4 regions of the Brevibacterium sp. LAARM2_SD2 genome follow, and region 1 is predicted to be linked to each of the others. Evidence: riboswitches for the same ligand, from Rfam matches in the RefSeq annotation. Region 1 holds a riboswitch; each other region holds the start of a gene.

The links. A riboswitch is a leader RNA that binds a small molecule or an ion and turns the genes downstream of it on or off. The one in region 1 is predicted to bind thiamine pyrophosphate.
Region 2: linked by a shared signal. The riboswitch ahead of AC2W7K_RS07660 (ECF transporter S component) and the one ahead of AC2W7K_RS06550 (TenA family protein) in region 1 are both predicted to bind thiamine pyrophosphate.
Region 3: linked by a shared signal. The riboswitch ahead of thiC (phosphomethylpyrimidine synthase ThiC) and the one ahead of AC2W7K_RS06550 (TenA family protein) in region 1 are both predicted to bind thiamine pyrophosphate.
Region 4: linked by a shared signal. The riboswitch ahead of AC2W7K_RS08095 (FAD-dependent oxidoreductase) and the one ahead of AC2W7K_RS06550 (TenA family protein) in region 1 are both predicted to bind thiamine pyrophosphate.

Annotation. Positions count from the first base shown of each region.
Region 1 covers NZ_JBNFOM010000007.1:119,528-124,917, forward strand. Annotated here, with positions in the region: gene AC2W7K_RS06535 (alpha/beta fold hydrolase) at 1-620, shown strand, start outside; gene AC2W7K_RS06540 (VOC family protein) at 624-986, opposite strand; gene AC2W7K_RS06545 (ATP-grasp domain-containing protein) at 1,099-2,109, shown strand; TPP riboswitch at 2,117-2,221, shown strand; partial or broken gene AC2W7K_RS06550 (TenA family protein) at 2,218-2,721, shown strand; gene AC2W7K_RS06555 (dihydroxyacetone kinase subunit DhaK) at 2,929-4,632, opposite strand; gene AC2W7K_RS06560 (PH domain-containing protein) at 4,686-5,390, shown strand, end outside.
Region 2 covers NZ_JBNFOM010000009.1:58,636-64,025, forward strand. Annotated here, with positions in the region: gene AC2W7K_RS07650 (DUF4916 domain-containing protein) at 1-225, shown strand, start outside; gene AC2W7K_RS07655 (universal stress protein) at 427-1,389, shown strand; TPP riboswitch at 1,462-1,570, shown strand; gene AC2W7K_RS07660 (ECF transporter S component) at 1,596-2,225, shown strand; gene AC2W7K_RS07665 (ABC transporter ATP-binding protein) at 2,225-3,727, shown strand; gene AC2W7K_RS07670 (energy-coupling factor transporter transmembrane component T family protein) at 3,711-4,559, shown strand; gene AC2W7K_RS07675 (hypothetical protein) at 4,564-5,106, opposite strand; gene AC2W7K_RS07680 (biopolymer transporter Tol) at 5,179-5,390, shown strand, end outside.
Region 3 covers NZ_JBNFOM010000036.1:1,038-6,427, reverse strand. Annotated here, with positions in the region: gene AC2W7K_RS16890 (DUF1684 domain-containing protein) at 1-1,414, opposite strand, end outside; gene AC2W7K_RS16885 (M18 family aminopeptidase) at 1,660-3,009, shown strand; TPP riboswitch at 3,627-3,737, shown strand; gene thiC (phosphomethylpyrimidine synthase ThiC) at 3,734-5,390, shown strand, end outside.
Region 4 covers NZ_JBNFOM010000010.1:17,796-23,185, reverse strand. Annotated here, with positions in the region: gene AC2W7K_RS08120 (SRPBCC family protein) at 1-39, shown strand, start outside; gene moeB (molybdopterin-synthase adenylyltransferase MoeB) at 23-1,177, opposite strand; partial or broken gene AC2W7K_RS08110 (thiazole synthase) at 1,174-1,982, opposite strand; gene thiS (sulfur carrier protein ThiS) at 1,984-2,220, opposite strand; gene AC2W7K_RS08100 (FAD-dependent oxidoreductase) at 2,217-2,639, opposite strand; partial or broken gene AC2W7K_RS08095 (FAD-dependent oxidoreductase) at 2,747-3,412, opposite strand; TPP riboswitch at 3,403-3,505, opposite strand; gene thiE (thiamine phosphate synthase) at 3,580-4,329, shown strand; gene AC2W7K_RS08085 (ketopantoate reductase family protein) at 4,326-5,240, shown strand; gene AC2W7K_RS08080 (DedA family protein) at 5,194-5,390, opposite strand, start outside.

The sequences.
Region 1 (5,390 bases):
TCGACGACCTCGCCGAGGTGGTCGACCAGGTCGCCGGGAACACGCCGGTCGTCCTCGTCGGCCACAGCTGGGGCGGACCGATCGTCAGACTCTTCGCGCACCTCAACCCCGAGCGGGTCGCCGGGATGGTGCTCGTCGATGCGACCGCCTCGGCGATCCTCTCCCCTGCGGTCGCGGCCCTCAACGCCGGTTCGATGCGGCTCGGGTCGCTGCTCATCCGGGCCGGCCAGGGCGATCGCTTCACCCGAACGCTCCTGCCCGACGGGGCATCACCGCTGATCACCGAGGCGGATCTCGCCCTGTTCTGGCGCGACTCGCTCACCCAGCGGGCGATGCGCATGGCGCTGCGCGAGGAACGGCATGTCACCTCGTCGATCGCGCTCATGCGGATGCTCGAACGCGACGGCGGACCGGACGTGCCCGGCGTCGTCCTCCAGGGCGGTCGGCAGCGGGGACTGCTCGAGCGGCGGATGCGCTCGCGCCAGAACGCGGCGGCGGCGACGATCGTCGACGCGATGCCGCAGGGCAGGCTCGTCGTCCTCGAGGACGCCGGGCATCTCGTCACCCATGAGCGTCCCGATGCCGTCATCGACGCCGTCGACGACGTGCTGTCGCGCTGAGTCTCAGTTGACGCAGAGACAGAACGGGTGACCGGCCGGGTCGAGGAAGACGCGGAATGTCTCCCCCGGCTGGACGGCGGCCTTCCCGGCGCCGAGCCCGATGACCTCCGCCTCGGCGGCATCGAGGTCATCGACCATGACGTCGATGTGCATCTGCTGCGGGTGCTCCTGGCTCGGCCAGCTCGGGGCGTGGTAGTCCTCGACCTGCTGGAAGCAGATGGGCGGCCAGGAATCGGACGTGATCTCGGCCCATGTGCCGTCGTCGTCGACGCGGACCTGCCAGTCGAGGAGTTCGCCGTAGAACTGGGCGAGCTCACCAGCATCCGGAGCATCGAGAACGACCACGGGCTGCTTTGCGATAGCCATGGTCCTGAGTCTACGCCGCAGGGCGGACACGACCCAGGGAATCACCGACTCGATAGAATTGTTGAGCAATAACAGCGCACCTGCCAGAGCCACGGCGCATGAGAGGACTTCGATGAGCACGCACACCCTGCCGGTCGCGGACGGTCCCGCGGTCTACGTCATCCACGACAATCCCGAGTGGATCCCGCCGTTCGCTGACGCCTTCGCCGACCTCGGCGTCGAGCTCGTCGAGTGGCTGCTGCCCGGTGCCGCGATCGACCTCGCCGCCGCCCCGCCCGAGGGCGTCTTCTGGTCCCGACTCTCGGCATCGTCGCACACCCGCACGGACCCCCACGTCAAGGAGTACGGACGCGCGGTCCTCGCGTGGCTCGAGGCCGCAGGCCGCACCGTCGTCAACGGCTCGCAGGTCCTCGAGCTCGAGGTCAGCAAGATCCGCCAGCACCGCGTGCTCGCCGCGCACGGGATCGACGTGCCGGCCACCTCGGCGGCCTTCGGATCAGCGGCGATCGCCGAGGTGGCTGCCGGGTTCGCGCCCCCGTTCATCACGAAGCACAACCAGGGCGGCAAGGGACTGGGCGTGCGCCGCTTCGACTCGCACGCCGAGCTCGAGGCCGCCGTGGCCGACTTCGCCCCCGACGGGTCCACCGAGCCGATCGACGGCATCACCCTCGTCCAGGAGTACCTGCAGCCGGCCGCGCCGTTCATCACGCGCGCCGAGTTCATCGGCGGCCGCTTCCACTACGCCGTCGCCGTCGACGTCTCCGCCGGCTCCTTCGAACTCTGCCCCGCCGATGCCTGCGCCGTTCCCGGGACGGCCGGCAGCCTCGGCGACAGTCAGTTCACCCGGCGCGACGAGATCACCGCGGACACCCCGCTCATCGGTCGGCTCGAAGCGCTGCTCACCGAACTCGGCATCGACTTCGCCGGGGTCGAATTCATCGACACCGCCGACGGTCGCCAGGTCGTCTACGACATCAACACGAACACGAACTACAACGCCGAGGTCGAGGCCGGCGAGCGTGCGGCCGGCCGTCAGCCTGCCGCCGTCCGGCTGGCCGAGGTGCTCGGCGCGAAGCTCGAGGCCGCCCATCATGACGCAGCTGTGGCGGCACCGGTCGGCTGATAGTCTCGAACCACCACAGGGGAGCGCCGCGACCGGCGCTGAGAGTGCGCACGCAGACCCTTAGAACCTGATCCGGGTGACACCGGCGGAGGAAGATGGAGGCTCATCATGATCACAGTCGCGACCGGCGGAGCCGTGCCCGAGCTGCGGGCGAGCGCCGAGGCGGAGTGGACCGCGGCGACCCATCACCGGTTCGTCTCCGAGCTCTTCGCGGGCACCGTCGACGACGCGGTGATGGCGAAGTACCTCGTCCAGGACTACCAGTTCTTCGATGACTTCCTCTCGATGCTCGGCGCCAGCGTCGCCCACGCCGACACCATCACCGCGAAGCTCCGGTTCGCCCAGCAGCTCGGGTTCCTCGCCGCCGATGAGGATTCGTACTTCCTCCGCGCCTTCGCCGAGGTGGGGGTGGAGCCCGCGGACTACACCGATCCCCAGCTCACCGAGGTGACCGCGGGGTTCCGCGACGTCATGCGCGAGGCGGTCGCCGCGGCGTCGTACCCCGACGTCCTCGTCGTCCTCGTCATCGCCGAATGGCTCTACCTCGAGTGGGGCGAGCAGGATCGGGCCATGCCGAGCCGCGACCTCCACACCGGGTGGATCGACCTCCACCGCGGGGAGGCCTTCACCGGCTGGGTGCAGTTCCTCGTCGACGAACTCGAACGGGTGTACCGCGCGGGGACGATGCGGCATCGGCTGCCGCCCGGCAGCGCCTGGCCGATCTGTGGCAGCGGGCCGTCGGGCTCGAACGCGCGTTCTTCGACGAGGCGTACCGGTGACCGCGCTGCCGGGCCAGGCTGCTTCTCGTACCGGCTAGGGCTACTTCTCGTAGACTTCGGCGGCAGCGGAGAAGAGGAGCGAGATGCCCACGGCTCCGGCGTCGGGTGTGCCGGCTCCGCGGCCGTCGACGTAGCTCGCCCGACCCCGCCTCGCCTGCATGTCGGCCGTCGCCTGTGCCGCCTCGGCGGCGGTCTGCGCCGCTGAGGCGAATCCCTTCCCGAACGCCGAGGCGGTGGGATGGAGGACGTCGACGACGGTCCGATCCCCGGTCTCAGCGCCGCCGACGCGCTGGATCGCCGCGCATCCGGCCGCCGTCGCCCGCTTCCAGAGGTCAGACGCGGTCTCGCGGTGGGTGTCGGCGTCGAGTTCGGCGTAACCGGCGCTGAGCTCGTGGAAGAGCAGGCCGAGGAGCGGTCCGCTCGTGCCGCCGACGCCGCCGAGGAACGCCGCTTCGGCTGCGGCGAATCCCGCGGCCTCGGAGGAGTCGACGAGTCGAGTGGCGTGGCGCAGTCCACCGCGGAGGTTGTCCCCGAAGTCCCCGTCACCGCCCACCTGATCGAGTTCCGTCAGATGGGCGTGCTGCTCCTCGACGAGTTCGGCGAACCGGCGGAGCACCGCGGTCTCGAGATCCGTGTCCCCACCGGCTGCCGTCCGCTGCCGCAGAGAGTCGGCGGTCGACGTCGGCTCCTGCGCACTCCGCGTCGCCGCTGCCGTCGGCACCGCCTCGGCGTGCGCGGACTCACCGCCGCGGGTGGGGAACGCCGCGGTGCGGGAGGCGGCGTTCCACCAGTCGAGCCAGGACGGCTGCAGGCGGGTGACGGTGAGGGAGAACCCGGTCATGTCGAGCGCGGTGACATAGCTGCCGACAAGGGACGCGGCGATCGACTCGCCTGCGGTCTCGAGGGCGGCACCGAGGGCGTCGTGGACATTGAAGAGTTCGATCTGGGTCGTCGCGCCGAGTCCGTTGACGAGGACGAGGAGCTCGTCGTCGGCCGGGGTGCCGGGAACCGCGGCGAGGAGCTCACGGCACATCCGGTCGATGAGAGCCTCGAAGCCGTCGTGCGGAATCGAGGTCGCTGCGCGCTCACCGTGGATGCCGACGCCGTATTCGAGGGTGCCCTCGGGAAGGTCGAACGCGGGCCGACCGGTGTGGGCATCGGTCTGGGCGCGAGCGGCCACGGCGAGGCTCCGGGACCGGGCGACCACCTCGGCGCCGAGGTCGGCAAGCTCGTCGAGACCCCACCCGGCGTCGGCGGCAGCGCCGAGGATCTTCTCGACGATGACGGTCGCCCCGGTGCCGCGGCGGCCGGTCTCGGTGTCGTCGCTGTCGGTGGCGATGTCGTCGTCGACGAGCACGGTCGCCACGGGGATGCCGGCGGCGCGGAGACGTTCGGCGGCGATGCCGAAGTTGATGACGTCGCCCGTGTAGTTCTTGACGATGTGGAGGACGCCGTCGGGGCCGGCCACCGCCTGCGACGCCGCGAAGATCTGCGCGTTGTGCGGTGAGGCGAAGACCTCACCGGGGACGGCGGCGTCGAGCATGCCCGGGCCGACGAAGCCGACGTGCATCGGTTCGTGACCGGAGCCGCCGCCGGAGACGAGGCCGACGGTCCGCGTCGGGGACTGCGCTGTCGAACTCACGAACAGGGGATCCTCGGTGAGCGCGACGAGATCGCTGTGGGCCCGGGCGAACCCGCGCAGCGCTGAGGGGATCGGGGTGGACGAGACGAAGAACGCGTTCATGACGGCCAGCCTAACGTCCGGTGATGCCGGGCACCACGTGGCACTATTGACCGATGAACGATTCCCCTGCCGAGTCCGGACGCATTCCGTTCGGGCTGTTCTGCCCCGAGATCATCGAGACCGTCCCGCCGCGGTTCTTCCCCACCACCGTGTGGGGGTACTTCGAAACGGAGAACGCGGACGGGGAGACCGGGTGGATCGAGCGCACCTCCGACGGGGCGTCGTACGCGACGATCCTCTCGCAGATCTCGGGCTTCCTCGTCGAAACCGAAGCCGCGAACGCGTGGGTCGATGACGAGGTGCCGATCGATGATGACAGCGCGGAGGATGGAGAAGCGCAGGACAGGACGTTGTCCCAGCTCAGCGGCGATGTCCTCGTCGAAGAGGCCTCGGCGGCACTGTCCCAGCTCACGGTCTTCCCGCTGCCGCCCGGGCATGAGGCCACCGGCCGCTACGTCGCCCTCATCTGCGATGACGACCCGTTCGAATCCGGCAACGTCGAACTCCTCACCGAGGATGTCAGCAGCGAGCTCGTCGAGGGGCTGCTCCGTGTGGCTCAGGCGCGGTTCGCCGAGACGCTCTCGTTCAGTCCCTTCGACGACGATGACGAGGAATCGGACGAAGACGAGGGCAGCGCCGGCCCGTCTGTGACGACCCCGGATGCCCCCGACGACTCCCTCCCGGGCGTGACGACGTTCGGTGAGCTCTTCGCCGGCTGGGTGTTCCTGCCTCTGCCGGATGACGTCGACGTCAGCGCC
Region 2 (5,390 bases), on a different contig from region 1:
TTCCCCACCGAGGGCACCTCGCTCCTCCACGACCCGCGCCAGCACGCGATCTCGATGTGCTTCGTCATGGAGGTCCGCGGCGAATGCACCCCGCGCGCCGATGCGCTCAGCCTCGACTGGCTCACCCCCACCGAGGCGCTGCGCTCCGACATCGTCGCCGAGCTCTCCCACGGCCAGGAGCACATCATCCGCTCAGCCCTGAGCTACCTCGGCTTCGCCGTCTGACGCACCCCTCCCCCTGGCGCAGGCCGTGAGCACGCGCCGAGGCCGTGGGCACGCGCCGCACGCGAGAGGAATCCGTCCGCCTCGCGGTCTTCTACACGTTGTAGAAAACACTTGGGTACACTGAGGGCGACGAGGACGGCACACGGTTTTCGGGGCCGTCGTCCCCGTCAGGGTTGGTCAGGCCCCGATGGAAGGACTGCCATGACTGCTGACTCCCGCTCGTCCGCCGCGAACCCGGCCGAGGCCCGCCCGACCGACACCCGCGCCTCCGATTCCGGACTCACCGACAACCTCGGCGTCCTCGTCGGCTTCGACGGATCCGAGCTCGCAGCCCTTGCCCTGCGCTACGGTGCCGCCGAGGCGCTGCACCGAGACGTTCCCCTCACCGTCGTCACGGCCTTCACGATGCCCCTGATGATCTACCCGAACATGGCCTCGATCCCGTCCGAACCCGAGGACGAAGCCGCGATGCGGGCAGCGGAGAAGACCCTCGCCGAGGCGGCCGAACTCCTCGCCGATCATCCCGGACCGGTGACGTACGCCGTCGAATCCGGTGACGCCGCCGGTGTGCTCGTCAACCTCAGCGCCAACGCCGATGTCATCATCGTCGGGGCGCGTGGACGCGGCGGCTTCATGGGCCGCATGCTCGGGTCGGTCTCGACCGCGCTGCCGCCGCACGCCCACTGCCCGACGATCGTCGTCCCCCGCCATTCGGCGCACCGCGGGGACACGACCGGCCCGGTAGTCGTCGCCGTCGACGGGTCCGAGGGCGCGCGGATCGCGATGTTCACCGCCGCCGAGGCGGCCGCTTCGCGCAACGCCGACCTCGAGATCGTCACGGTGCTGCCGGCCGGGGAGGAATGGCTCTACTGGTACCCGGAGCTCGAACTCGGCGGTGACGTCGCCGACCGCCGGCAGCAGCAGATCGAAGCCGAACTCGACAAGGACGCCGAAGAGCTGCGCAGTCAGTTCCCCGGGCTCCAGGTGTCCACCTCGGCGCTCATCGGCGATGCCACCGCGCTGCTGTCCGCGGCGACGAAGACCGCGCAGCTCACCGTCCTCGGCACCCGGGGCCGCGGGGCCGTGAAGTCCGCGCTGCTCGGATCGGTCTCCCGCGGGGTCCTCCACCATGCCGAGGGTCCGGTCATGGTCGTTCCGGCCTGAGTCCCGTTCGCACCAGATCCCCGGCCCCGCGGACGTGCGGTGCCGGGGATCGTCAGGTGTTGTACAGTGGAGCGCACACGACAGGGGAGCGCCGCCAAGGGCGCTGAGAGTGCAGATGACGCTGCAGACCCTCGAACCTGATGCGGCTAGCACCGCCGAAGGAAGTCGAGACTCTTCTACCCCTCCTTGAGACACGAGGAGGCGCTATGCCGAACACGACCACGCCCGGTTCCCGCTCGACGACGGCACCGGCATTCACCCAGGCCCCGCCGACGAAGAAGTGGCGGGTCGTCGACTACGTCGTCACCGCGGTCCTCGGCATCGCCGTGGGCCTGATCTTCTGGGTGCTCGCCGCCAGCTGGAAGGGCATCGAGCTCGCCTTCCAGGCCTTCCCGCCCTCGATCGGCCTCATCGCCGGCCTCTGGGTGCTCGCCGGTCCGCTCGCCGGGGCGATCATCCGCAAACCCGGAGCCGCGCTGCTGTGCGAACTCCTCGCCGCCGCCGTCGAAGGCGTCCTCGGCTCCCACTTCGGGGCGACCGTGCTGCTGTCGGGCTTCCTCCAGGGCCTCGGCGCCGAACTCGTCTTCGCCGCCTTCGGCTACCGGAAGTTCACCCTGTGGGTGACCGCGCTGTCCGGACTCGTCGCCGCGACCTTCATGGCCGTGAGCGAGAACATCCTCTACAACGCCGAATGGCAGTTCGACTTCCAGCTCGCCTACGCGGTGTGCGCGATGATCTCCGGCGTCGTCATCTCCGGCATCGGCGCCTGGTACGCCTACCGCGCGATCGCGAAGACCGGGGCGCTGAGCTCCTTCGCCTCCGGCCGCGTGCGCTGATGGGCCTGCCGATCCGCGCCCACGGATACTCGTGGCGGCACGCCGATCGGGACAGCCTCGCCGTCGGCCCCGTCGACCTCGACATCGCCCCAGGTGAGAAGGTTCTCCTCTTGGGGCCGTCGGGGGCGGGTAAGTCGACGCTCCTCCATGCGATCGCCGGGGTCCTTCCCACTGAGGCCGGGGAGTCAGCCGGTGATCTCCTCGTCGGCGACGCCCCACCCGACCCCCGCCGAGGCGTCACCGGGCTCGTCCTCCAGGACCCCGATTCGCAGGTGATCTTCTCCCGCATCGGTGACGATGTCGCGTTCGGAATGGAGAACCTCGGTCTGCCCGCCGAGGTGGTCGACGCGCGGATCGACGCCTCCCTGGCCGCCATGGGCCTCGACCTTCCCCAGTCCCACCCGACGGCGGCGCTGTCCGGGGGCCAGAAGCAGCGCCTCGCGCTCGCCGGGATCCACGCGATGGCACCCGAGGTGATCGTCCTCGACGAGCCGACGGCCAACATCGACCCCGCCTCGGCGAGGGCGGTCCGCGATGCCGTCCTCACGGTCCAGGAGTCCACTGCGGCGACGATGATCGTCGTCGAGCACCGGGTGAGCCTGTGGAGCGACGAGGTCGACACCGTCATCGTCCTCGGCCGCACAGGCGTCGTCGCCCACGGCACCCCGGACGAGGTCTTCGGTGACCCCGCACTCGCCGAGGTGCTCAGGACCACCGGGATCTGGCTGCCCGAATCCGGGTCCCGCACCGCCCCCGACCGCTGGACGATGCCGGGCAGAACTGGAGCGCAGGACCGACTCGGGTCCCCCGTGCTCGTCGGCGAGCGCCTGGGCGTCGCCCGGCCGCGGGCAGCCGTGCCCGCAGCGACCGATCTCGACCTCGAGGTGCGGGCGGGTGAGGCGCTCGGCATCGTCGGCGCCAACGGGGCCGGGAAGTCGACGACAGCGCTGACCCTGGCCGGCCTCATCCCCGAGTTCTCCGGTGAGGTGCGCGCAGCGGGGCCGCTTGCCGCCGGGGCGAAGGAGGCGCGGCCGTACACCTGGCCCTCGAAGTTCCTCGCCCCGCGCATCGGCATGGTCTTCCAGGAACCCGAGCATCAGTTCCTCAAACCCAGCGTCGCCGAGGAGCTCGCCCTCGGTCCGCGACTGGCCGGCTGGTCGGCGGCCGAGGTCGACGCTCGGGTGACCGACCTGCTGGAGACGCTGGGACTGTCCGACATCGCCGAGGCCCACCCGCAGGGTCTCTCCGGCGGGGAGAAGCGTCGCCTGTCGGTGGCGGCGATGATCGCTCCGCGCCCCCAGGTCCTCATCGTCGATGAGCCGACGTTCGGGCAGGACGCGCTGACGTGGGCGGGACTCGTCGCACTGTTCCTCGACGTCCTCGACCACGGCAGCGCGGTCATCGCCGTCAGCCACGACCTCGACTTCCTCGACGCGATTGGAGCCCGCCGCTTCACCCTCGGCACGTCGGCGCAGCCTCTGCGGGGTGAGCGCGTTGAGTGAGCGGACGACCCTGACTCGTGAGCGCGTCACCGTCGAGGATCCGGGTCAGCTCATCCCGGTGGTGCGCCGCACGGCGCTCGTGCGCTGCAACCCGCTGACGAAGATCGCTGTCGCGCTCATCCTCATGGTCGGAGCTCTGCTGAGCATCGACGTCGTCTCCGCGGGGATCATCCTCGGCTTCTCACTCCTCGCCCTGCCGCTGACCGGCCTCGACCTCAAGGCGGCGCTCAGACGGCTGTGGTTCCTGCCGGTCGGCGCGCTCCTCGCCGCGTGGGGCACGGCGATCCTCGCCGAGAAGACGGGCGCCACCGTCGTCGACGTCGGTCCGATCCTCATGACGACCGGGTCGCTGGAGTCGGCTGCGGCGATCTTCGTGCGCGCCCTGGCACTGGCGATCCCGCTCGTCGTCCTCGCCTCGACGATCGATCCCAGGGACCTCTCGGATGCCCTCGTCCAGCATCTGCGTCTGCCCGAGACCGTCGTCATCTCGATCCTCGCGGCCAGTCGCCTGCTCGGACTCCTCGTCCTCGAATGGCAGACCCTGTCGATGGCCAGACGGGCCAGAGGACTCGCCGGCGGGTCGGTGCTGCGGCGCACCCGCAGTCTCTTCGCAGGCATCTTCGTCCTCCTCGTCCAGTCGATCCGCCGTGGCACGACCCTGGCGATGGCGATGGAGGGGCGGGCGTTCGGGCGGCCGGGCAGGACGTGGCGCAGGCGCTCGAGGTTCGGCACCGCTGATGCGGTCGTCCTCGTCCTCGCCGTCGTCGTCGCAGTCGTCGCGGTCGCCTCGGCGCTGGTGCTCGGAACGTGGAACCCGATCATTCCGGGCTGACGTCTCAGACCTCGGCGATGAGGTCCTTGAGGTGGGCGCGCCACTCCTCGAGCGCCTCGGCGCTCGGCAGCTTCGCGGCGGTGAGGGTGAGACGCGTGCGCTCGTCGTCCTTCGGTTCGGCGGCGGCTTCGATCTTCGTCCCGTCGGCGAGGTCGGCCCGCCAGAACGAGCGCTTTGCCGTCGTCGACGGGCGGGGCTCACCGGCGAGGTCGACTCCGCCCAGTGAGCCGTCGACGAGGGCGGCGAAGCGGTCGATGACGTCTCCGCGCTGTCCGGTCACGGTGCGGGAGACGGCGACGTCGAAGGTGCCGTCGGCGCGCTGGCCGGGAACCCGGCGGCCGATCTCCTGCTCGTAGGCGACGACGGCACCCTGGACCCACCAGCCGTGGTTGTCGACGACGCCGTCGAACTGCGGGTAGAGCGCATCGGCGAGTTCCTTGTGGCTCGCGTCCTTGCCCCCGGCTTTCTCAAGCCGCTGCCTGGTCTGCGACCAGGGCTCGCCGAGGGCCTTCTCGATGGACTCGATGTTCTGTGCTCGCGTCGCCATGGTGTCAGTGTAGCCAGCCCGGGCGCGGTGATCCGGCCGAGCAGCCTAGACTGCGCGGCTTAGACTGCGATCGTGACGGATGCGGATGGGTACACGGAGGACGAGAAGTGGCTCGTCGTGCGCGGACGCCGGTGGCGGCGCACCGATCCCGCACTTCCCGACGCTCTCGTCGAGCGGCTGAAGAGCCACCTCGGGCGGGCTCGCAACGCGGTGCGGGCGGCGAAGACGGCAGCCGACGACACAGCGCTGCGGGCGGCTCGAGAGCGCGTCGGCGTGGCCAAACA
Region 3 (5,390 bases), on a different contig from region 1:
CCGTGTGGACGACGTCGAGGCCGACGGCCCGCGGATCGAGTTCGGAGTTCATGACGATCTGCAGGCGACCCGGCGTGGGGGCGGGGATCTCCGGGGCCGCCTCGGCGTATCCCTGCTGTTCGCGCAGCTCCCGCTGGGCGGTGACGAGGAACTCCGCGTACGCCCCGATCCCGATGACCGGCAGGCGCGAGGTCAGCGCGTCGGTGGCGACCTTGACGAGCCGCGACCTGGCCTTCCGGGTCAGCGGCGTGACGTCGCCGCCGGACATCGCGACCCCGTCGAAGCCGACGAGGGACTGCTCCTCATCGTTCTCGTTCGGGTTGAGGATCGTCATGTCGAGCCCGAACCGGTCGTACCACGGCCGGGTCACGCGGGCGCTGTCCTCGTCCCACCACGAGTAGAAGAGGAACGGCACGTTGATGCCGGCCTCTGAGTAGAAGAACGGGGGCCGGCGCTCACCGGCGGTGACGGCGAACGGCACGTCGTTGCCGGCGACCGGGGCCGGGCAGGTTGCGAACGCGGAGAACGCGAACGGGTAGTTGACCGCACGGTTGAAGTCGACGACGAGCGACCCGTCGGCGTTGGGAATGCCGAGGTCAAGGGTCCGCCACGCCGCCGTCGACCGCCCGTTCGTCTCATCGTGGAAGTCGAGCTGGAGTCCCGTCGCCGGGCACCCCGAGGCCACGAGCGACACCTCCCCGGCGGGCGTGGTAAAGGTGACGGTGCCGACGAGCATCGTCTCGAGCGTGAGGTTCTCCTGCGCCGAGGCGACCGGCCGGATCTCGGGTTCGTCGAAGGGGGTGAAGCGGGCGAGGAAGACGAAGTCCCGGTTCGGATCGAAGACGGGGACCTCGACGAACTTCGCGAGCAGCGGCGACTTCGAGTCGCGGATGCGCACACCGAGGCGACCGCCGCGTTCGATGAGCTCATAGAGGACATGGCCGACAGTGAACCAGTCGAGCGACCCGCCGGTCGGCAGCTTCGCGCTGAACCCGTTGTCCTCGACCCTGACCTGGGGAGACTCCGGCAGCGGAATGTCATCGGCGCCGAGGCGGACGGCCGTGCGCGTCGACCCGGACTCCCATTCCGCGTCGGTGCCTGAACGGGGATCGGTGCCTGCCTCGGGCCTGGTGCCGGGGCCGGTGTCGGTGAGGTCGTGGGAGGTGGGAGCCGCCTCGGTGGGGGCACTGAGCAGATCGAAGGTCGCGGCCGCAGGGCCGGCCTTCGTGCCGGGATCGAGCGCGAGGGTGACCCAGCCGTCGTCGTCGACGGTGAACGTTCCCGGCGCTCCCGGCCACGTCGACTCCTCGTCGAGCCAGTGGAGCCCGACGACGCTGAGCCACCCGAAGGGCGTCGCCAACGAGGAGTTCCGCGAGTCCCGCCACGTATTCCACTCGGCCACGAATTGGTTCACGTCGAACACTCCTCGCATTCTCACTCGTCGTTGCACGCTCGTCCGCGCCGGCCGTCGACGTTCGGCGACCGCCGGCCCGCCCGGTTCGGACGACCGCTGACCGTCCATGTCGGACGACCGCCGGCCCGCCCGGTGCGGGAGACCGCTGACCATCCACGTCGGACGACCGCTGATCGTCCGCTTCGGGCGACCGCTGGCGCTTCGGCCCCTGTGGTCGAAGCTACCCCAAAGGATAGGCTGTTCAGATGAGCACTCCATCCACGGATCAGACAGCAAACGCGCAGGTCGCAGCCGACCTCTCCGCTTTCGTCACGGCCTCTCCCAGCTCCTATCATGCCACTGCCGCAGCGGCCGAGCGCTTCGACGCCGCCGGGTTCACCCGACTCGACGAACGTCAGCCGTGGACCCTTGAGGTCGGCCACGGGTACTACGTCATCCGCGACGGCGCGATCATCGCCTGGATGGCCCCGACAGGGCGGATTGACGCAGCGGAAGCCGATTCGACCGCGAACGGGTCGACCGCCTCGGCGGTGCCCCCGTTCCGGGTCTTCGGCTCCCACACCGATTCGCCGGCGTTCAAACTCAAGCCCGGTGACGAGTTCGTCGCCGAAGGCGTGCGCCAGTTCGGTGTCGAGATCTACGGCGGGCCGCTGCTCAACTCGTGGCTCGATCGGGAGCTCGCCCTCGCCGGGCGCCTCAGCCTCGCCGACGGCAGCGTCGTCCTCGCGCACACGCCGGCGATCGCACGCATCCCGCAGCTCGCGATCCATCTCGACCGGCAGGTCAACGAGGGCCTCACCCTCGACAAGCAGCGGCACACGACCCCGATCGTCGGTCTCGCCGACCTCGCCGAGGCCGATGTCCTCGAGATCCTCGCCGCCTCCGCCGGCGTCGACCCCGAACTCATCGTCGGCCACGACGTCTACACGATCCCCGCGCAGGAGCCCGCGCTCTTCGGCGCCGCGGACGAGTTCTTCGCCTCCCCGAGACTCGACAACCTCCTCTCCGTCCACGCCGGGGTGACCGCGATGACGTCCCTCGACGCCGAGGCGCTCGATGCGGTGGCCCTGTTCGCCGGGTTCGACCATGAGGAGGTGGGGTCGAACTCGCGCTCGGGCGCGAGCGGGCCGTTCCTCTCCGACGTCACCGAGCGGATCGTCGCCGCCCTCTTCCCCGAGGCGAACCGCAGTGACTACCTCGCCGCACTGGCCGCCTCGGTGTGCGTGTCCTCCGACGCCGGACACGCCGCCCACCCGAACTACCCCGAACGCCACGATCCGCACGTGCGTCCGCGCCTGGGTGCGGGGCCCCTGCTCAAACTCAACGCCCAGCAGCGGTATGCCACCGATGCCGTCGGCACGGCGACGTGGGCCCGCGCCTGTGCAGCCGCCGGGGTCGAGTACCAGGACTTCGTCTCGAACAACTCGGTGCCGTGCGGGTCGACGATCGGACCGCTGACGGCCACCCGCATGGGCATGACGACGGTCGATGTGGGACCGGCGCTCTACTCGATGCACTCGGCGCGGGAGATGTGCGCGATCAGCGACGTCGTCGCGCTCGGCGCGGTCGCGAAAACGTTCCTCCAGGGGGCGTGAGGCGCCGCGCCTGCGGGAGCCGACACAGGGGGCGAGCGCTTGCTCGTTCAACGCAGCGCCTCGTTCACCCCTGAGCCTCACTCACCCCTGAGTCTCACTCAACACGAAGCGTGAATATCGCGTCCCCAAAGACGCGATATTCACGCTCCGTGTTGAACGAGCGCCGGCAGATTCGCCGAGGCGGCGATATTCACGCTCGCCGTTGAACGAGCACCCCGAGGACGAGCACCGGCGCACGCCCGCAGACACCCCGTCAGCGAAGTCGCGGGAGTGCGTCCGCCGAGGCGCGATGCTGCACGCACGATGACGCAGCGAGCGGGGCGCGCACGCACAATGCGCGTGGAAGCAGGCCTGCAGGCACGATGCCGCAGGCGTCCAGCGTGCGCAGGAATCCGAGGCGAGCCCACTGGGGTACTTCCCCCAGGGCGCGTCCGCTGGGCACGTCCACCGAGGCACGTCGGCAGGAGCCCGTCCACCGGGGCACACCCACTGGGGCGCGTCCACTTGGGCACGCTGAAACTGAGGCACCAAATCGGGCGACCGCGCGTCCACCGTCTCGCGCAGTGAACACCTGCCGCGGGTGATTTTGTGGCGGCGCCCACACCGTGATAGTCGTTGTGTGACCCCACGGGGGCCTTCGGAAGAGGGCTGAGATCGAGCTGAGACCGCTCGAGACCGTTGAACCTGATCCGGTTGATACCGGCGGAGGAAGAGAGGATCGCAGATGACTGCGCCCACCCCAGAAACCACCCGTCCCACCGTTGCCCCGCGCCCGACGGCACCGGCCGAGAACTCCGCGAGCACCCCCGCGGGTTTCGCTCTCGAGCAGTACCCCACCCATTCCCTGGCCTGGGTCGAGGACCGTGAGCACGGCATCCGCGTGCCCGTCACCCGCATCGACCTCGACGACACGAACGGCCGCCCCAACGAGCCGGTCCACGTCTACCGCACCGTCGGGCCCGGCGCCGTCCCCGAACAGGGCCTGCCCCCGCACCGCGCGGAGTGGATCGCCGACCGCGACGACACCGAGGACTACGCGGCCCGCGGCCACCTCATCGAGGACGACGGGCGGGCAGCCGTCCGCCGCGGCGCACCCTCCCAGCAGTGGCAGGGGCCCGACCGGACGCCTCGGCGCGCGAAGCCCGGACGCACCGTCACGCAGATGCACTACGCCCGGCAGGGCATCATCACCCCCGAGATGCGCTACATCGCGATCCGCGAGCAGTGCGACGTCGAACTCGTCCGCTCCGAGGTCGCTGCCGGGCGCGCGATCATCCCCGCGAACATCAACCACCCCGAATCCGAGCCGATGATCATCGGCAAGGCGTTCCTCGTCAAGATCAACGCGAACATCGGCAACTCGGCGGTGACGAGCTCGATCGCCGAGGAGGTGCAGAAGCTCCAGTGGGCCGCGAAGTGGGGTGCCGACACCCTCATGGACCTCTCGACGGGCAACGACATCCACACCACCCGCGAGTGGATCATCCGCAACTCCCCCATCCCCATCGGCACCGTGCCGATCTACCAGGCGCTTGAGAAGGTCGACGGCGACGCCGAGGCGCTGACCTGGGAGATCTACCGCGACACCGTCATCGAACAGTGCGAGCAGGGCGTCGACTACATGACCGTCCACGCCGGTGTGCTGCTGCGCTACGTCCCGCTCACCGCCGACCGCGTGACCGGAATGGTCTCCCGCGGCGGGTCGATCATGGCCGGATGGTGCCTGGCCCACCATGAGGAGAACTTCCTCTACACGCACTTCGACGAGCTCTGTGAGATCTTCGCGGCCTACGATGTCGCGTTCTCCCTCGGCGACGGGCTGCGCCCCGGCTCGATCGCCGACGCCAACGACGCCGCCCAGTTCGCCGAACTCGACACCCTCGCCGAGCTGACGAAGCGGGCATGGGAGCACGACGTCCAGGTCATGGTCGAGGGCCCCGGCCACATTCCGCTCCATCTCGTGCGGGAGAACGTCGAGCGCCAGCAGGAGCTCTGCGACGGCGCCCCCTTCTACACCCTGGGTCCGCTCGTCACGGACATCGCGCCCGGCTACGACCACATCACCTCGGCGATCGGGGCGACGGAGATCGCCCGGTACGGCACGGCGATGCTCTGCTACGTCACCCCGAAGGAGCACCTGGGACTGCCCGACCTCGACGACGTCAAGACGGGGGTGATCACGTACAAGATCGCCGCCCACGCCGCGGACGTCGCGAAGGGCCACCCGGGGGCGACGGCCCGGGACGATGCGCTGTCGAAGGCGCGGTTCGAGTTCCGCTGGCGCGACCAGTTCGCGCTCGGCCTCGACCCGGAGACCGCCGAGTCCTTCCACGACGAGACGCTGCCGGCGGAACCGGCGAAGACCGCGCACTTCTGCTCGA
Region 4 (5,390 bases), on a different contig from region 1:
GAGAGCGGACTGCGTCGCCGCCTCAGCGAACTGGCGTAGTCTCCGTCGCCGTCCACGCCTCGATGCCTCCGGCCAATGACCGGATGCGGACGTTCGGCGGCGCTTCGCTGCTCACTGCCGAGACGGCGCGAGCCGACCGCACCCCCGACCTGCAGTGGACGACGATGTCGGTGGCCGGGCCGACCGCCTCGGCGAGGGACGGCCAGCCGCGGTCGACGACGTCGTCGAGGGGGACGTGCACGCTGCCGGGAATCGCCTCGAGCTCCCGCTCCCACGTCTCCCGGACATCGACGATCACCGGCGCCGAGGTGAGCGCGCGAACCTCGTCGGCCGTGACCTCCGCCACCCCGGACGGAGCCGGCGCCCCCACCGCGGGTGCCGCACACGCTGCGGCCACCTCGGCGAGATCGGTGACAGCGGGGCGGTCCGGGTCGGGCGAGAAGCGCAGCGTCGTCACGGTCGTGCTCAGCGCATCGACCCGCAGCAGGCGGCCGAGCAGGGGATCGCCGATGCCGCAGATGAGCTTGATCGCCTCGGCGGCCATGAGCGACCCGACGAGCCCGCAGAGCACCCCGAGCACTCCGCCCTCGGCACAGCTCGGCACGGAATCGGCGTCGGGGATGTCGGGGAAGAGGTCGCGCAGCATCGGACCGTGACCGGGGGCGAACGTGCTCACCTGCCCCTCGAAGCGGAAGATCGTTCCCCACACCAGGGGTGTGCCGGTGAGTTCGGCAGCGTCATTGGACAGGTAACGGGTCGCGAAGTTGTCCGCCCCGTCGATGACGAGGTCGTGGGCGGCGAAGAGCTCAAGGGCGTTGTCCGGGCTCAGGCGCTCGGCAACCGTCTCGACGGTGAGGCCGGGATCGAGCCGGAGCAGGGCATCGCGCGCGGATTCGACCTTGGGACGGCCGACATCGGCATCCCGGTGGAGGATCTGGCGCTGCAGGTTCGACACGTCGACGACATCGTCGTCGATGACGGTCAGCTGCCCGATCCCGGCCGCCCCGAGGTATTGGAGGACCGGGGCGCCGAGACCGCCGGCGCCGATGACGAGGATCTTCGCCGCGCGCAGGCGGCGCTGACCGGTCACCCCGACATCGGGCAGGCTGAGATGCCGGGAGTAGCGTGCGATCTCCGCGGGGCTGAGCTCGGGTCCGGGTTCGACGAGCGGTCTCACGGTCCCATCACCAGGTTCTCGACCGAGGTCGTGCGGGCGGTCTCCGCGGTCACCCGCCCGTCGTCGGGCGACGATGCGAGCGCGAGCGGACGTCTGGGGATCCGTCCCGCCCCGGCCGCGAGGCGACCGGCGTCGACGGCGAGCCGCATCGCCTGCGCCATCGCCGGGCGTCGTGCGCGCGGGTGACGGCGGAGGCGAGCAGCACCGCGGTGCACCCGAGCTCCATGGCCAGGGCGGCGTCCGAGGCGGTGCCGATGCCCGCGTCGAGGATGACCGGCACCTGGGCGCGGGAGACGATCGTCTCGATGTTGTGCGGGTTGAGGATGCCCAGGCCCGAACCGATCGGGGCGCCGGCGGGCATGACCGCGGCGACCCCGGCGTCCTCGAGCCGCTTCGCCAGCGCGGGATCGTCGTTCGTGTAGGCGAAGACCGTGAAGCCGTCGAGGACGAGCTCCTCGGCGGCGCGGAAGAGTTCGACGGGGTCGGGCAGCAGGGTGTCCTCGTCGGCGATGACCTCGAGTTTGACCCAGTTCGTCTCGAGCGCCTCCCGGGCCAGCTGGGCAGTGAGCACGGCATCGCGGGCCGTGTAGCAGCCGGCCGTGTTCGGCAGCGAGCGGATGCCCAGCCGCTCGAGGAGCGCGAACACCGAATCCCTGGCCGCGGCGTCGAAGCGGCGGATCGCGACCGTCGTCAGCTCTGTCGCCGAGGCGGTCAGGGCGTCCTCGAGGATGCGCAGAGTGCTCGCCCCACCGGTGCCCATGACGAGGTGGGAGTCGAAGGTGACGGTGTCGATGGTCCAGCTCATGTCAGCCTCCCTGGACTGCGGTGACGATGTCGACGGTGTGGCCGTCGGTGATGGTGAAGCCGGCCCACAGGCCGCGTCGCACGACCTCGCCGTCGACGGCGAGGGCCACCCCGAGGCGGCCGCCGTCGACCGGGGTGCCGTCTTCGCTCAGCTGCCGACCGGTGATGTCCTCGACGAGGGTGCGGGCGGTCGTGCCCGCGGTGATGTCCCGGCGGTCGCCGTTGAGTGTGATGGTCATGATCCCTTCCTTGCTGTCAGCAGTGGTGCAGCCGGTGACTGCGGTGATGATGGCGAGTGGTCGGACTCGAACCGTGCCGGTGCCACGGCCTCGCGCGCACCGACGGGCAGCCACGCGGAGTCCGCGCCGACGACGAGATCCGCGCCGAGGCGGGCGCCGAACGGTGCGAGGAGCACCCCGTGGCGGAAGTACCCGGTGGAGACGACGAGACCGGGGTCGGTGCGACCGAGGAGGGGGAGGTCGTCGGGCGAGCCGGGCCGGGCCCGTGCCGTGATCTCCGTGATCTCACATCCGAGGAGCCCGGGCACGAGGCGTTCGGCGTCGTGGAGGAGACGGTGGACGCCCTCGGCGAGGATGCCCGACTGGCCGTCCTCCCGGGAGGTCGCCCCGAGGACGAGCTCCCCATCGGGCCGCGGCACGACGTAGACGGCCGACCGGCGACGAGTCCCCGGATCGTCCGGGTGAGCAGCGGGGGAGCGCCGGGATCCGAGCGGAGCCGGATGACGTCGCCGTGGACGGCTCGCAGCGGCAGCGCGGGAGCGCCGGCGATCGCATTGTGCGCCATGCCTGCGGCGAGCACGACCTGATCGGCGTACAGCCGACGTCCCGAGGCGAGCTCGACTCCGGTCGTCCGAGCCGGGGCACCGGTCGGTGATCCCTCATCGCCGACCAGTCCCGTCACCCGCTCCTCGATGACGCGGTCGCCGAGGACGGTGAGCAGCGCGCGCGTCACCCGCCGGGGATCGATCGCATGATCGCCGGGAATGAGGACGGCCCCGCACACACCGGGGGCCAGGGCTGGTTCGAGGTCGCGGGCGCGGGATCCGGTGAGCAGGTCGAGGTCGGAACCGGCCGCGGACTGGAGGGCGCTGAGTTCGCGCAGGGCCGTGAGATCCGCGCGGTCACCGGCGCAGACGAGTGTGGCGGTCGCCGTCTCCCCGAGGTCGGCCCCCGATTCCCGGGTCAGTGCCGCAGTGAAGTCCGGGTAGAGGTCGGCGGAGACGCGCATGAGCGGAAACAGCGGAGTCTGGCCCCACGCGATCTCGGCGGCAGGGGCGATCATCCCGGCCGCGGCCGCGGTGGCGCCCGAGCCCGGATGCGGATCGATGACGGTGACGGCCGCCCCGCGCCGGTGGAGCTCCCACGCCGTGGCCAGGCCGATGATCCCGGCGCCGACGACGATGACGTCCATGCGATTCTCCCTCCGGCGGCATGACCCGCATCAGGTAAGGCGGTCGGCACGAAGCCCTCTCAGCCTCCCAGCGAGGCTCCCGCGAACTCCTCTACTCTAGGAGCATGGTTCCCACGATGCCAACGTCTCCCGCAGTGCAAGACCCCGTGACCGCCCTTGCTGAGAACGTGGGGCACCCGGTCGACCGCGACTCCACCGGCCGGGATGCCGCGCGGACCCGTGCGCTCGCCTCCGCCCGGCTCTACCTCTGCACCGACGCCCGCACGCAGCAGGGCGACCTCGGTGAGTTCCTCGATGCCGCCTACGCCGGGGGCGTCGACATCATCCAGCTCCGCGACAAAGGTCTCGAAGCCAGGGAGGAGATCGCCGCCCTCGAGATCCTCCGCGATGCCGCCCACCGGCACGGGAAGCTCTTCTCCGTCAACGACCGCGCCGACGTCGCCCTCCTCGTCGGCGCCGACGTCTTCCATGTCGGGCAGGGCGACCTGACGAGCGCGCAGGCCCGCACGGTGCTCGGCGACGACGTCATCCTCGGCCGGTCGACGCATTCGGTCGAGCAGGCGCTCGCCGCTGCCGCCGACCCGGAGATCGACTACTTCTGCCTCGGCCCCGTGTGGGAGACCCCGACGAAGCCCGGTCGCCCGGCGGCCGGGCTCGATCCGCTGGCGGCGGTGAGCGGGAGGACGGTCAAGCCGTGGTTCGCGATCGGCGGGATCTCTGCCGGTGACCGTCTCCAGGCCGTGCAGGAGACCGGGGCGTCACGCATCGTCGTCGTCCGCGCGATCACCGAGGCGCCTGACCCCGCCGAGGCGGCCGCTCGGCTGCGTGCGCAGCTGGCTTCCGCTGACCCCGACACGACCGCTGGCACGACCACTGGCACGACAACTGGCACGACCACGAAGGACGGCACCCTGTGACAATCCTCATCGCCGGAGCCGGCGCGACCGGCGGCGCCTTCGGCACCCGCCTCGTCGAAGCCGGACGCGACGTCACCTTCCTCGTCAGGCCCGCACGCGCCGAGGCGCTGAGAGAGAACGGTCTGCGATTCATCGCCCCCGACGAGGACCGGACGAACCCGGTGACCGTGACGACGGCGGAGGAGCTCGCGGCCGACTCGACCCCGGTCGACCTCATCCTCGTCGCCGTCAAGGCCGGTGCCCTCGAATCGATCATCGCCGACCTCCGGCCGGCCGTCGGACCCCAGACTCTCATCATCCCGTTCCTCAATGGGATGGCGCAGATCGGTCGCCTCGAGGCGGAGTTCCCCGGGCAGGTGCTCGGTGGGCTCGTCAAGATCGTCGGCACGATGCGCGGAGCCGACATCGTCCAGATGACGGATCTCGCGACGATGACGATCGGCCGCCTCGGCGGGGGAGAGGTCCCACCCGCGGTCGTCGACGCGCTCGACGTCCCCGGCTTCCGGCTGCAGGTCATCGACGGCATCGACGACGCCCTGTGGGAGAAGTGGGTGTTCATCGCCGCGGCCGGTGTCGTCACGTGCCTCTTCCGGGCACCGGTCGGCGCGATCATGGCCGCCGGTGGCGAACCCCACGTCGTGGGGATCATCGACGAACTCGAAGCCGTCGCCATGGCCGCCGGCCACCCGGTCTCCGCGCGGGCCAGGGCGGCCACCCTGTCGATGCTCACCGCCGAGGGCTCCGCCTTCACCTCCTCGCTCTACCGGGACGTCACGGCCGGACTGCCGAACGAGACCGAGCACATCCTCGGCCACCTCCAGACGACGGCGCGCGACCTCGGCGTGCCGACCCCGCTGCTCGATCTCACTCTCGTGCAGCTGCGAGCAGGCGAGTTCGACCGGAGCGCATGAGGCGGGCGCGCTCTGCGGTCGGGACGCACCTCCGTGGCCCGACCGCAGCTGCCGTGGGCTCGGGCACCGCGGGCTCGAGGGCAGCGGTGCCGTCAGATTCGAAACCTCCGGATACGGGCTCGGCAACAGCGGCCCTCCGCTTCGCCCGGA